DNA from 2 places in the Pyramidobacter piscolens W5455 genome. Region 1 is predicted to be linked to the other one. Evidence: riboswitches for the same ligand, from Rfam matches in the RefSeq annotation. Region 1 holds a riboswitch; the other holds the start of a gene.
What was found. Region 1 has a riboswitch for S-adenosylmethionine ahead of HMPREF7215_RS02835 (methionine ABC transporter ATP-binding protein). Riboswitches for the same ligand answer to the same signal wherever they lie in the genome.

Region 2: linked by a shared signal. The riboswitch ahead of HMPREF7215_RS11100 (methionine ABC transporter ATP-binding protein) and the one ahead of HMPREF7215_RS02835 (methionine ABC transporter ATP-binding protein) in region 1 are both predicted to bind S-adenosylmethionine.

What each region holds. Positions count from the first base shown of each region.
Region 1 is NZ_ADFP01000039.1:50,764-58,149, reverse strand. Features, by position in the region: gene HMPREF7215_RS02850 (alpha/beta hydrolase) at 1-767, opposite strand, end outside; gene HMPREF7215_RS02845 (MetQ/NlpA family ABC transporter substrate-binding protein) at 1,421-2,215, opposite strand; gene HMPREF7215_RS02840 (methionine ABC transporter permease) at 2,242-2,895, opposite strand; gene HMPREF7215_RS02835 (methionine ABC transporter ATP-binding protein) at 2,888-3,907, opposite strand; SAM riboswitch class I at 4,004-4,095, opposite strand; gene HMPREF7215_RS02830 (metal-dependent hydrolase) at 4,174-4,830, opposite strand; gene HMPREF7215_RS02825 (TIGR04076 family protein) at 5,192-5,485, opposite strand; gene HMPREF7215_RS13070 (hypothetical protein) at 5,482-5,643, opposite strand; gene HMPREF7215_RS02820 (GntR family transcriptional regulator) at 5,762-6,436, opposite strand; gene HMPREF7215_RS02815 (Na/Pi cotransporter family protein) at 6,761-7,386, opposite strand, start outside.
Region 2 is NZ_ADFP01000128.1:12,141-19,526, forward strand. Features, by position in the region: gene HMPREF7215_RS11080 (LysR family transcriptional regulator) at 1-360, shown strand, start outside; gene HMPREF7215_RS12565 (MetQ/NlpA family ABC transporter substrate-binding protein) at 499-1,392, opposite strand; gene HMPREF7215_RS13710 (ABC transporter permease subunit) at 1,452-1,874, opposite strand; gene HMPREF7215_RS13715 (hypothetical protein) at 1,958-2,125, shown strand; gene HMPREF7215_RS11100 (methionine ABC transporter ATP-binding protein) at 2,150-3,250, opposite strand; SAM riboswitch class I at 3,345-3,436, opposite strand; gene HMPREF7215_RS11105 (DUF2798 domain-containing protein) at 3,548-4,030, opposite strand; gene HMPREF7215_RS11110 (SLC13 family permease) at 4,136-5,071, opposite strand; gene HMPREF7215_RS11115 (acetamidase/formamidase family protein) at 5,400-6,290, opposite strand; gene HMPREF7215_RS11120 (aromatic amino acid transport family protein) at 6,305-7,386, opposite strand, start outside.

The DNA of each region.
Region 1 (7,386 bases):
TCCGTATCGATGCCGCAGGCCGCCAGCGCGTCGAGACGCTTTTTCATCACCCGCCAGTCGCAGACGGGATCGTTTTCGCCCACGCAAACGTAGGTGGGCGGCTCCCGACGGGTGTGGTTCGTGTGCCCGGTGTACTGCAGCACCAGCGTACCGGGGCGCGGCAGCGGCCCCCCTCCGAAACCGTGCGGCCCGTACGAGGCCAGATAGGCGGCGATATGGGCGCCGACCGAGCTGCCCCAGAGCGAATAACACTCCGTGCCGACGTTGAGCTCCTCCGCACGGGCGAAAATTTGCGTGATCGCGACAGCCAGATCTTCGCAGGCGGCTTCGAGACTTTCGGTCCGATAGTGGAGCGTAAAGGCGTTGAAGCCCATGCGGCTCAGTTCCAGCGCGTGCGGCAGGCTTTCATGGAGCGACGCCACATACTGGAAGCTGCCACCCGCGCAGATAACGGCAAACGGCGCTTTTTTGACGCCGCGGAAATAGAACAGCCCCGTCTCCGCCTTGGTCGGATCCCTGCCTTTTTCCTTGTCGGAATAGAGATCGTAGAAGATCTTTTCGCCGTTCTTTTCCCGCGCGAGCATGGAGTTGAGGACGTTCAGCGTGGCGTCGACGCTCAAATGCCGATGATAAGGGAACAGTGGCGCGATCTGCCCCAGCGTGCGTTTTTTGTCGGATTCGCTCAGACGTCCGGGGAAAAGGAGCCGGCCATATCCCTTGAAATTCTCGTTTGCGATGACATCTGCGATTTTTGTTTCAGCGTCCATTCCCGCCGAACCTCCTTTGCTCGCGATCGGAAAATTCTTTCAAAAGGAAAAAGGCGACCTTTTGTCGATCTTTTTAAAATGGGAAACGCTCTTGAAAGTATTTCTTTGTAATTAATTAATTTAATTCTATCATGGAGCGATCAGATTACCAAGCGGCGCGCAAGGAAAAATTGCTATAAAAAATAATAAAATTAAGAAATGATAATTTTGAACCCAAAAAACGTCCCGCATCGAACGGAAAAACGTTGCGTGCATACAGAATAATTTATAGCTGCGGCGCAGCGCGCCAAAAGCTGAATTCGAGATTTTTATTTCTGACGATTAAGATCTCCATTTCCGCCTTCAACCGCGAGACCCAATGTGTTTTATTTTATTTGATCCTAGTGGCGTGATGAAGAGTCAAAGTCAAAAATTTATTTTAAACTCTTAAAATAAAAGTTGTGGATGAATAAGACCTCCATAACTTCCAATGCGAAAGCGTTCTGTCCCGTCGAAAAAGAGAGACGCGCCGAGTGCGGCGCGTCAGGCCGGCGAGGATATTTTTCAAAATGTTCCACGTGGAACATTTTTACGCCGGCGCGGCGAAAAACAAGCGGCCATGCTGATCTGCAAGATGCGAAACAGCATGGCCGAAAAATCGTTTTGCCTTTTTTCTATTTGGCGGGGCCGCCGAACGCGGGCAACACGCCGCCGGCGTAAGTGTCGAGAATGTACTTGGAAACTTTGTCGCTCTGCAGGGCCTTGACCAGCGCCTGCACGTCGGCGTTGTTTTCGTTGCCGGCCTTGACGGCGATGACGTTGGCGTAAGGCGAGTCGGCGCCCTCGACGAGCAGCGCGTCCTTGGCGGGGTTGAAGCCGGCGGGGATCGCGTAATTGCCGTTGATCACGGCTGCGTCCACGTCGTCGAGCGAACGCGGCAGCTGGGCCGCCTCGAGCGAGCGGAACTTGAAATCGTGTTTGTTCTCTTCGATGTCCAGCTCGGTGGCGGTGAGGCCGCTGTCCGATGCCAGCTTGATCAATCCGGCGGACTGGAGCAGCAGCAGGGCGCGGCCGCAGTTGGTGGGGTCGTTGGGGATGGCGATGAGCGCGCCGTTTTTAAGCTCCTCGAACGTGGCGAACTTCTTCGAGAACAGGCCCATCGGTTCCACGTGGATGGTGGCGGCGGAAGTCAGATCGAGGCCGCGGTCCTTGCAGAAGCTTTGCAGGTAGGGCAGATGCTGGAAGTAGTTGGCCTCGAGCTCGCCGTCGTTCAGCGCCAGGTTGGGCGTGACGTAGTCGGTGAACTCCACGACCTGCAGGTCGACGCCCTGCGCTTTGAGGTCGTCCCTGACCTGGGCGAGGATCTCGGCGTGAGGCGTGGGCGTGGCACCGACGCGCAGCGTGCCGGCGCCGGCGGCGCCGGCGAAGCACAGAGAAACGGCACAAGCGAGAACGCAGATTTTTTTCATTTCAACACAACCTCCTGAAAAATAAATTATCGATTCCGGCTCAGATTCCGGACGATTTTATTACCGAGCCATTGGATCCCTTGGACAATGGCGATAATAACGACGACGGCGGCGATGAGCACGTCGCTGCGAAAGCGATGGAAGCCGTAGCGGATGGCCACGTCGCCCAACCCGCCGCCGCCGATGGCCCCGGCCATGGCGGAACTGCCGACGATGGCGATGACCGTCAGCGTCGCGCCCGCGGCCAGCGAGGGCAGAGCTTCGGGGATCATCACTTTCAGGACGATGGTCTTGACGTCGGCGCCCATGGCCTGCGCGGCTTCGATCACGCCGCGGTCCACTTCCTTGAGGGCGCTCTGCACGACGCGCCCCACGAACGGCGCGGCGGAGATCGACAGCGGCACGATGGCGGCCGTGGTGCCGATGGTCGTGCCGACGATCAGCCGCGAGAGCGGAAAGAGGATGATCATGAGGATGATGAACGGGAAGGAGCGGAAGACGTTGACGAACGTGTCGAGCGCCTTGCCGGCGACGCGGTTCTCGCACAGGCCGCCCTTTTCGGTGAGCGCGAGGGCGATGCCCAGCGGCAGCCCGAGCAGGATCGCGAACAGACTCGACAGGCCGACCATGTAGAGCGTCTGCAGCGTCGGCTCGGCGAGAAGGGCGAAGATTTTAGCCATTCCAGATCACCTCCACCTTCACGTTATGGGCGCGGATCATGTCCATCGCCGCGGCGATCACCTGCGGCGCGCCGCCGAACTGCACCGTCAGGGTGCCGACGCGCGACACGTAGAGGCTGTCGATGGCGCCGGCGAGAATGTTGACGTCGGCCCCCGTGGCCTTGATCGTCTGCGAGATCAGGGGCGCTTCCGCCGCCGAGCCGTCGAACGTGAGCACCGCCACGGGCTTTCCCGCCTCGCGGGGCAGTCCCGCACCCTCGTCGTAGCCGGTGCGCGGCAGCTTGGCGAGGAACTCGCGCGCCGTTTTCGAGCGCGGGTTGAGGAATATTTCCTTGACCGTTCCCTGTTCGACGATGCGTCCCGCTTCGATGATCGCCACGCGCGAGCAGATCTCGCGAATGACGTTCATCTCGTGGGTGACGACGACGATCGTCAGCCCCATGAGGCGGTTGATGCCGGCCAGCAGGCTGAGGATCGATTTGGTGGTGCGCGGGTCGAGGGCGCTGGTGGCCTCGTCGGAGAGCAGCACGTGCGGACGGTTCGCCAGCGCTCGGGCGATGGCGACGCGCTGCTTCTGGCCGCCGGAAAGCTGCGACGGATAACTGCCGGCCTTGTCGGAAAGCTCGACGACGTCGAGCATTTCGGCGACGCGGTCTTTGACGTCCTTCGGCTTCCAGCGCTCCAGCTCCAGCGGAAAGGCGACGTTGCCCGTCACCGTTCGCGAGGCCAGCAGGTTGAAGTGCTGGAAGATCATGCCGATCTTGCGCCGCGCCAGCCGCAGACCGCCGGCGTCAAGCGCCGTGATCTCCCGCCCGTCGATGAAAATTTTGCCCGAGCTGGGCTCCTCGAGGCGGTTAACCGTGCGCAGCAGCGTCGATTTGCCCGCGCCCGACAGGCCGATGATGCCGAAGATCTCACCGTCGCCGATGTCCAGATCGATGCCCGAGAGCGCCTCGACGGAGTTGCCGTCGGGCGCGCGATAGATTTTTTTGACGCCGCGGAGTTGGATCATGGTTTCACCTTCCGTAGGGGGATCGCGCGCATCTTCGGGGAAACGAAAAAGCCGCCCTGCGATGGCAAGGCGGCTCAAATCCCTCTTTGAGGCTTCCCCTCATCGCTGTCAGCAGGACCACCTTTCCCACGCGGGCAGGTTGGTGCAGGATCGTCGAGCTGACTCTCTCCCCTGACTCTTGATAAAAAGTTGCGCTGTTTGATTGACGGGTATGATAACACAATCTCCTGCGAAGCGCAAGAGCGCGACGAATCTTTGCGGAAAAATTACAGCTCGAGAGACTCGCCGGGCCGCAGCACCGCGACCTTGACGGCCGGTTCGCAGAGCGCTTTGAACGCCTGCGGATCCTGTCTGATGGCCGGGAACGTGTCGTAATGCATGGGCACGGTGATCTTCGCGCCCACGGCCCGGGCGGCGCGGGCCGCGTCGTCCGGCCCCATCGTGTAAAAGTCGCCGATCGGCAGCAGCGCCGCGTCGAGCTTTTCCTCGGCCAGCAGCGCCATGTCGCCGTAAAAAGCCGTGTCGCCGGCGAAATAAATTTTTTTGCCGCCGATCCCGATCAGAAAACCGCAGGCCAGCGCGCCCGGCAGGCCGCTGCCGTGGATCGCCTGAAGCAGCTTGACGCGTCCGAACGGCATCGGCCCCCAGCCGCCGATGTTGCCGAGACAGCTTTTCAGCCCCGCCTCCGTCAGCATGCCGCGCAGTTCGGCCACGCCGACCACCGTCGCGCCCGTGCGCCGGGCGATGTCGAGCGTGTCGCCGAGGTGGTCGCCGTGGCAGTGGCTGACGAGGATGAAATCGGCCGCCACCTCGTCGGCCTTCGCCGCGGCCAGCACATTGCCCGTCAGATACGGATCGGTGAGCACGTGATACGCCCCGTCGAACAGATCGAAACAGGCGTGTCCCAAAAACGTCAGTTTCATGATGGTCGCTCCTTTCCATTGCTGCGGATCAGGCGCCGCAGCCCGAACTATCATTTTTACGGTTCTTGCCCTTGTGGCTCCAGCTGCGTACACTCAGCGCAGCATATCTTCGCCAGAACTCCGGTTTTACGCGTAGTGTGCCTTTGATGTTTGGATTAACGGTAATACCGTTAAAGATCGCAAGCTGATGGGGAATACCGACATGCTCTCCAACGCACTCAACCACTGCGCAAAGCCGGTGAAAAACGACGCTCTGAACATGATCGATGCGTCCTGTTTCCAATGAGCTTGTAAGATCATTGGGAATATTTATAGAAGATTGAGAGCTGAATTTTCGGTCCGAAAACACCGCGGCTTTTTATTATTCCGGCAGGCTGTTTTTCGAAGGTGAGTCTGTCGTGAGGCGTTCGACTTTGAAGACGTTGATCGTGTCGGCATCGGGGCAGCAGAATACGGCCGTGCCCTTGGGCTGACCGGGAATCTCGCCGCCATAGCGGAGGATATCGATGTACAGAAAGGCCACGTGCATGGCCATCGGGCAAAGTGTGCCGCGTTCGCTGTCGAAGTCCCATTCGTCGCCGACGCGGTGGCCACGGTGGCACGGGCAGGGGCCTTTGCGATCGATGAGCGTGATTCTGATGCGCGGGCGTCTCATATGTCAACCGCCTCGGGGCGCGGCCCCGGCGGAATGTATTTGCCCTTATCGGCATTGTCGCGGTTGCGGCGGACCGATTCCGCCACGGTGTCCACGGTCGCCGGCGCCATCGTGCCGGAGCCCGGCAGGCCGCTGATCAGCAGGATGTCCTTGCCCATCGAAGTTTCCCCCTCGCAAAGGGCGCTGCAAGCGTCTGAACACTCTCGCAGCGCCCGGCAAACTGTGTCAATACTTTTATGAAGAAAAATGCCGATCTCGCTTCACGATGTTCGGCGCTCATTCTCCGCCGACGCGCAGGCCTTCGTTGCTTTTCAGCGACGTGGCCGACAGCATCAGGTGGACTTTCATGAGCTGCTCCGCCTTGTCGGGGTCGTGCGCCAACAGTGCCTTGAGCAGGGCGCGGTGCTCGTCGAGGCTGGGATTGGTGCTCATGTCGAAGAACGAATCGTAAAAGATCATGTACACGCAGGTGCGCGCCAGCAAATTGTTGACGAACTCTGCCAGCACGGCGTTGCCGGAGCATTCCGCCAGCGTGCGGTGAAAGCGGTTGTTCACGTCGAGGTAGGCCTCGAAATTGCGGGCGGCGAAAATCTGTTCTTCCTCGTCGATCGTCCGCTGGAGTTTGTCCGCCTGCGCGGCGGTGATGTTGAGGGCCGCCTTGCGCGCCGCCAGGCACTCCAGATATTCGCGCAGCTCGTAAGTGTCCATGATTTCTTTCTTGGTCGGATTGGCGAGGCGGGCGCCGGCGTTGGGGATCAGCGTCGCCAGTCCCTCGGCGGCGAGGCGGCGGATCGCCTCGCGCACGGGGGTGCGGCTGACGTCGAGTTCCTGGGCGATCGCCTCTTCGGTAAGCCGGTCGCCGGGCTGGCGCTTTTTGGCGAAGATCTGGCCGCGCAGATGTCGGTAGACGAAATCCGCGGCAGTCGGGGCGTAAGCTTCCGGTTCTTTCATTTTCAAAGCCTCCTGCGAGCTGGGCTGAACGGACGGTCGGCCGTTGACGCCGGTCGATGTCGGAGCGATTTTCACAATTATACACCAATCATTGGGAGCCGCCGTTTCTGCGGACTTTTTCGGGATAAATCGCCGCCGAATTTTTGCATTTTTTTGCCGCGGTTTTTTCGGCCGGGAACAAGCGCGCGATTTTGGCCGGCGGGGCTGGAGAACATTCGTCGTTTGAGTCAAGGATCGGCATCCCAAAGCGGCGCGGCGATTTTCTCCGGTTGCTTCCTTATAATTGGAGTCCTCGCGGTGGTGCGTGCGTCTCCCCGCCTTTCATTACATTTCGAACTTTTTGCCCGTTTCCCGGCGCGCATGAAGACCGGACGTTTCCAGAACGATTTCGGCCACGTTGGTGGCGTGGTCGCCGATGCGCTCCATGTTGCTGATCAGGTCGATGAAGAGCACGCCGGACGAGGGCGTACAGCTCCCGTCGTTGAGGCGCTGTATGTGCGTGTGCCGCAGTTGCCTCTCCATGGCGTCGACCCCGTCTTCCATCGTCACCGACACCTCGCGGGCCAGTTCGACGTTCTCCGTGCGCAGGGCCTCGAGAGCCTTCTGCACCATCTCGCGGACCAGCGCGAGCATCGCGGAAAACTCCTGAACGGCGGACGGCGAAAATTCGAGATTGTGATCCTGAAGGTACTCGTAAAGCTCCATCATGTTCTGGGCATGATCGCCGATGCGCTCGATGTCGCTGGAGCCGTTCACGAGAGATTCGAGCAGCGAGGAAAGATGATCGGAGATGTGGCGCTGCCAAAGCTTGGCGGCGAAGGCGGCAACGCGCCGCGTCAGGTCGTTCAGGCCGTCTTCCACCCGATTCAGCTTGGACACGGCGCCCGGATCCTTGGAGGCGAAAGCTTGCTTCACCAGGTCGAGCATTTCCAGCGCCATGCCGCCCATGT
Region 2 (7,386 bases), on a different contig from region 1:
ATCGAACTGAGCGAAGCGCGGGAGGAAAACTTCGTCAACCTCACCTCGGGGCACAGCGTGCGCACCATCCAGAACCACCTCGCCCAGCTGTGCCAGTTCGAGCCGCGCGTGCTTCTCGAACTGTTCAACATGGAAGCCGCCAAATTGGTCACCGCCCAGCTCAACGCCGTCATGGTCTGTCCTTACGGCTACATTCAGGGAGACACGCGCGTGGAGACGCTGACCAAATGCTATCCGTTGCGCTGTCACGGCTTCGAGCGGCATTTTTATTTCTGCTATCCCAAAAAACTGCGTCTCTGCAGCTATATGCGCGACCTTTTCGACATCGCCCGCGGCAAGTGCCAGTATCATACGATGTAGTCCGCGTCAGTTGAAAACGCGCGTCGAAGACAAAAAACCTTTCGGACGGAACGTTCCGTCCGAAAGGTTTTTTTGTGGCTGCGTTTGTCTTCCAGCGCGCGGCGGCGAGAGGCTTGGCGAAATTTTTCGCGTGGGGGGTCACTTTTTGCCGGCCAGCGCCTTGAGCTCGTCGAGGGTCTTCGCCTTGCGCGAATAGAGCGACAGGGGCGCGATCAGCGTGTCGCCGATGGCTTCGATCGCGTAGCCCTGCGAGGAGATTTCCTTGTTCAGATAGGCTTTGTGCTGGAAGGCGTTGAGGTCGATCTCGCCGCTGTTCAGGGCCTCGTTGGGCAGATTGTAGGCGTCGAATTCGACCAGCTCGATGAAGATCTTCTCGCCGTTCTCGTCGAGGATTTTCTGCACGGCGTTCCACTGTCCGTTGGAAGAGCCGCATACGCCGACTTTGACGACGGTCTTGCCGGCGCGGTCGGACCGGTAGTCATCGATGGACGCGGGAAAATCCGAGGCGGGCGTGAAATCCTTGTTGTAAGCGAAAGCGGGGAAGAAGGCTTCCTTGTACTTGACCAGCAGGTACTCGGCCACGAGCTGGCTATGGTAGGCGTCGACGACCTTTCGATAGGTCTCGTTCCCTTTGTCGGCCGAGCGGGCCACGATCACGTTGACGAAAGGATTTTCGCCGTCCTCTCCCTGTCGTTCGATGATCAGCGCGTCGCGCGAAGGCACAAGCCCCACGGGGATCGCGTAGGTGCCGTTGATGGCGCTGGCGCCGAAATCGTCGAGCGTGGAGGGCAGCGTGTTGGCCATGGTGGGCACGATTTCCACGTCATATACGGAACCGGTCACGTCTTTGAGCTCGGGGGAAAATCCGGCCGCGGGGTCGACGGTGATCAGCCCGGCCGTCTCCAGCAATTTGATGGCGCGAGCGCCGTTGGTGGCGTCGTCGGGGATGCCGATCCGCACGGCGGCGGGGGCGGACGAAGCGGCCAAAACCGCGGCCGCGGTGCAGGCGAAAACTTTCAGCGATTTCTTCATGATAAATTCCTCCGTAAATAAATTAAAAACATCTTGTATCGGCGGAAAATCCGCCGCTGTTACCTTCTGACACGAAGCCCGGGACGGAAAAGCCGCCGGTTGGTGGTTCGCCGCGCCATCATGCTGCCCAGCGCCTGAAGAAGCGAAACGGCGACGAGCAGCGCCGCTACGCAGACGTTGACGATATCCTGATGATGGAGGTTCTGCCCGTAGTTGATGGCAAAGCCGCCGATGCCGCCCGCGCCCACCGCTCCGGCCATGGAGGTGAGGCCGATCAGGCTGATGGCCGTGATCGTGACGACGCGGATCAGCTCGGGCACGGCCTCGGGCAGGCAGACGCGGAAGACGATGCCCGCCGTGCCGCTGCCCATGCTGCGCGCCGCCTCGATCTTGCCGGGGTCCACGCCGACCAGCACCGTCTCCACCTGCCGCGCGAAGAAGGGGACGGCGCCGAAAACCAGCGGCACGACGGCCCCCTTCACGCCGATCGCCGTCCCGACCAGCGCGCGTGAAGGGAATCAGGAAGATCAGCAGGATCACGAAAGGAATCGAACGGAAGATATTAATGAAAGTGTCGACGACGCGGAACAGCGCCGCGTTCGGACGGATGCCGCCCTTTCTCGTCACCGTCAGCAGGATGCCGAAGAAAAATCCGCACAGCAGCGTGAACGCGCCGGCGATCAAAAACATCTGCGCGGTCGCTTCGACGCTGGCCAGGAACTTGACGCGATAAGCCCAGACGTTGGGCGCCCAGCTTTTAAGAAACGCGGGCATTTTCGATCACCTCCACCCTGACGGAGCGCGAGCGCAAATAGGCCAGCGCGGCGTCGATGTTCTCCGGTTCGCCCTGCGCCATCACGACCGTGTAGCCCAGCGGACGCCCCTGCAGCAGGTCCACGTTGGCCAGCACCAAATTGAGGTCGACGCAGAACCGCCGCGACGTTTCCGAGATCAGCGCGTCGCCCACGCAGTCGCCGGTGAAGACCAGATTGACGAGCTGCCGCCGTTCGTCCGTCCGCACCAGCGGCGAGCCGCCGGCGATCAACTTGCCGAAGCTGCCCAGCCCCGACGTGGCCGCCACGAAGCGGCGCGTGACGACTTCCGCCGGCGACGAGAAAACGTCGTACACGGGACCTTCCTCGACGACGCGCCCGCTCTCCATGACCGCCACCTTTTGGCAAATGGACTTGATCACCGCCATCTCGTGGGTGATGAGGATGATCGTGACGCCCAGGCGGCGGTTCAGGTTTTTGAGCAGCGTCAGGATCGACTCGGTAACGTCGGGATCGAGGGCGCTGGTAGCCTCGTCGGAGAGGAGGATCGGGGGATTGTTTGCCAGCGCGCGGGCAATGGCGACGCGCTGTTTCTGGCCGCCGGAAAGCTGCGAAGGATAAGCGTCCGCCTTGTCGCGCAGCTCCACCAACTCCAGCAGTTCCAGCACGCGGCGTTCGATTCCGTCCTTTTTCATGCCGCAATACCTGAGCGGGTAGGCCACGTTCTCGAAAACGGTGCTGCGGTCCAATAGATTGAAGTGCTGAAAGATCATGCCGATGCCGCGGCGCAGCCGGCGCAGGTCAGTCTCTCTCATCGGGGGGGACGCGGCCCCTCCTTCGGGCGTGAAGAGCAGCCTGCCGCCACGGGCCTCGACTGTTCCAAAACCGCCGACGGCAAGCCGCCCTTCGTCGGGCGTCTCGAGCAGATTGACGCAGCGCACCAGTGTGGACTTGCCCGCGCCGGAATAGCCGATGACGCCGTAAATCTCCCCGTCGCCGACGGCCAGATCGACGCCGTCCAGCGCCGCGACCGCGCCGCCGTCGGCGGCCGGATAGCTTTTTTTGATGCCGCTCAGTTGAATCATCGCTCTCTTCCTCCCCCGCGCGTTTTATCGAGACGACGAAAAAGCCGCCCTGTCGTGCGACAAGGCGGCTTCAAAAGACCGTTCCGAGGCTTTCCCCTCATCGCTGTCAGCCGGACCACCTTTCCCGTGCGGGCAGGTTGGTGCAGGATCGTCGAGCTGACTCTCTCCCCTGACTCTTGATAAAAGTTGCGCTGTTTGATTGGCGGGTATCTTGGCACAGATTGGGCGTCGACGCAAGAGTTTTTCGAAAAGCTGTCGTTGTGCGGTGATAAAGCCGGCGGCATCTTGAGACGCGCGCTATGCGGCCGGAGCGCCCGCGGGCCAGAAGCGCTTCTGCAAAGAAGCGAACGTCGCCCGCACGGCAGGGCCGGCGACCAGAAGCTGCCACGCCAGCGCCATGGGATAATTGACCCGCAGCATTCCTCCCCAGACCGACGCCCATTCGGCCGGCAGTCCGCGCTGCAAGAGCATGGCCATAAAGCTCATGTAAGGGCACATCAGACTGACCATGCACAGCGCCACGACGACCGGAAGCAGTGTCGGAGAGCAGCTTGTCCGTCGCACGATCCGAAAAGCGATCGCGTGGGCCGCAGGCGAAATCAGCGGAAACTCCACTGCCAGCGCGAGAGCGCAGAGTTCGAGCACCGTCGCGCCCGTCCGCGCCGACACTCCTGTCAGTCCCTGCGGCGACAGCCAGAGATTGTACAGCACCATCCACGTCACCATGACGGGCACCATCATCAGCGTAAAGATCAGTTCCTGCAGTTTCGTTTTCGGCATCGAATTCCATTCCTTTCGGGCGAAGCGCGGCTCCGCGCAAAATAAAACGAGCCGCTGAAGCAACCGGACTTACGTCGGCACTCCAACGGCTCATTGCAGACAGCATTATAGCACCGAAAAGGGTTCCCCGCCAGCGCGGAACAAAAACCGCCGCAGCAAAAATTCCCAAAGAAACAGGAATCCCGTTACGAAAAAATATTGTAGAGCCCCGTAATCGAGATGAGAGATAAGATAATCGCCATGCAGATGGACCGGAATGAACAACACTACAAATGTTTTGTTTTCATCGATCACTCCTTTGGATTTCTCGTCTCCGACAACGGTAGACAAGATCACGCCGCCAACGGAAGACGCGGGACTGAAACACGCGCTGGAAGAACCGATCAGTATAGAACTGAGGAGCCCGATGGCCGTGACGTTGCCGCCGATTTCTGCGGCCAGCTTGGAGACTGCCGGCGTCAGCGTCGGCACGACAACGCCCAGGGTCGATGAGAACCACGACATGACGCTTGCCGTCATACAGGAAACCCCGCCCGCCGTGACAGGAGAGGTCAGTGCGGCAATCGCGCCTGTCAGAATATCGATTCCGCCCGATATGATGACAATATTCATCAACATGCCGACGCCGGCAACCATCATGATGATATTCCAGGGAATCGTCTTGAACGCGGATTTTTCGTCGATCACGCCGATCAGTATCAAAACGACGGCGCCGACAATGCCCATGAATCCGGAATCCTTTTTGAGGACGATGACGCACAAGACAACCAGAACGAAGACGACAAGGGCGACAACCTGTTTCCTTGTGAGCTTTTCCGTCTCCAGACGAACAGCGCCGCCTTTCTTTGCCTTGTGGCCTTTAAAATAAACGAGCGCAAGGATGGAGATAATCGCCATAGCCATCGTCATGTGCGCAGTCAAGACGAAGAGCCCGCCTTCGATTCCTTGCTTCGCAAGCAAGTTCAGCACAATATTCCCGTCTGGAGAAATCCGCGTATAGCGACCGCACTGTGCGCCGGCGTTGGAGATAATCATCAGCATTTTCAACGATACCTTTTCATTGAAAATCAGTATCATACTATTTCTTGATAAAAAGCATTAACATAGTTTGCCGGGCGCTGCGAGAGAGTTCAGTCGCTCAGAACTGTCTCGAATGCTGCGCAGCTCGCTGTGTGAATCTCCCTCGCAATGCCTCTGAGTTCGGCATTTTTATTGAGAAATAGTATAAGCGCAGCAAAGTTGGGAATCGGCGTCAGAATCTCGCGAAAAACACAGCCCGCGGGCAGCTCTGGAATTTTCTCCGAAGACGCCCGCGGGCTGCGTGTTGTCTTAAAAAGTCTGTTTCAGTTCCTTTATGTTCGGCGAAAAACTAGATTCCGCCCAGTTTCAGGAGCGCCTTGGGGGCGCGCACGCGGAACGTGTGCAAATCGTTGACTACCTGGCTGACCTGAATGTCACAGGTGGCGCTGAGAAGGCGGTACGCGTCCTGAAATCCCAGTCCAGTTTTTCTCATCAGATAATTGACCATGTCTTCAACGGCGGTATGCACGCCATCTTTGAACTCTTTTGCGGAAGCGATCGTGTACATGCCGTCTTTTGTCTCCACCATAGGACGTTCGAGGCGCGTTCCTTTGACCACGGTCGTTTTCATCAGGATTTTGCCGGCCGTTTCGATGCCGGTGCCGCTGAGTTCTCCGTCGCCCATGCAGGCGTGCAAGTCGCCGACGGCCAGCAATGCCCCTTTGACGGCCACAGGCAGATAAACTTTGGAACCGACGGTGATGACTTTCGTGTCCATGTTGGAACCATGATCGCCGGGCACGGCACAATGAATGTCGCCGCTGCGGGGCGCCACGCCGATCACGCCCACCATCGGCGTCAGCGGCAGGATGATATCCTTGCTGAAGTGGGCATAGCCGTCCTTGATCGGAATGATTTTCGTATTGGCTTTTTCCGTCTTCTCGCCAAGCACTCCCAGTCCCGGCGACGTGACCATTACGCCCTGCGGCGCAAAATCAATGCCAAGGATCTCGACGCACAGCACATCGTCCGGCTCGGCACCGTTAACGTAAATCGGACCGACCGAACAGTCCATGATGGAGATGTCGATGTCGGGGCGCAACACGCTGGAATCTTTGATCTGCCCACTGTAGCAGTCGTCGGTTTCGACGGTGAAAACTTCGCCGTCATCGACAAAATACGCAACTTTGTTGTCCTGATTAAAAGAGAAAATAACTTTGTCTTTTCCTAAAACTTGCATTCAGCACACCCGCTTTACCAAGCGCTCGGAAGAATGCCCATGAGGTCGAAAATTGCGTAGACAGCCGCACCGCAGAAGAGGACGATAAGCAGGGCCTGAACCCAGCCGGCACTGTACCAGCCGCACTTCCAATGTGGTTCGATGTCGCTGCTTTTGCGCGAGTTATTCAGCATCATCACGGGCAGGATGGACATGATCACGCCGCCGAATGTTCCGGCCAGATAAATTGCGTCGACGAAGCCAACCATGCCGCTGTAGGCCAGCAGAAAGGGAGGCACGCAGACGCAGATCACCGAAACGAGCCGGGTCATGAAATCGGTCTCGGATTTGAAATGGAACATGTCGACGATGTTCGTCAGGAAGCTGCCGCCGACGGCCCAGTAAGAAGTCATCATAGCGCACAGGGCGAAGATGTTGGCGATGAAGAAAGCCCACTGACCAAGGGCTTCACCCCAAGCAATCGTGGCGACCTGCGTGACTTTTTCGGGGCCGGTCAGAGAGATGACAGCCAGAGGCACAAGAGCCAACAGCACGGCGGTGAGAAACATGCCCGTGGTGATGGCCTTGGGCAGTTTCCGAGGATCATGGCGCAAGCCGCGAGCCATTTCGGGCACAGCATACTGAGCGATGTAACAGAAAATCGCGACGTTAAATACAGGCACGGCGTACGTCCAATTGGCGTAGAGAGCGCTGTTCACATTCGCCTTGTCGGAGAGAAACGAAGCCACGATAATCACGCCGACCATGACCATCATGCCAGTGCTGATGATTTTTTCGGCGACTCCGGTGGCCTTCAGACCCAGCCAGACGACGATGACGGCAGGAATAGCAAACAGCAGACTGCCCATTTGATTGGGAATGCCGAATATTTTAGCAAGAATATTGCCGCTACCGGTCATGTAGGCAATCATGCAACCGATCGAGTTGGCCGCCACAGAGATAAAGATGAGCACGGCTCCCAGTTTGCCGACATAACGCTCAGCCAGTCCGGGGAGTTGTAGAGGTTTTTCCGTGCGCAATGTCGTCTCGGCGACGTACAGCATTGAGAATGTCGTGAAAATGCCGGCTATAATCAGCCATAGCAACAGAATCGGCC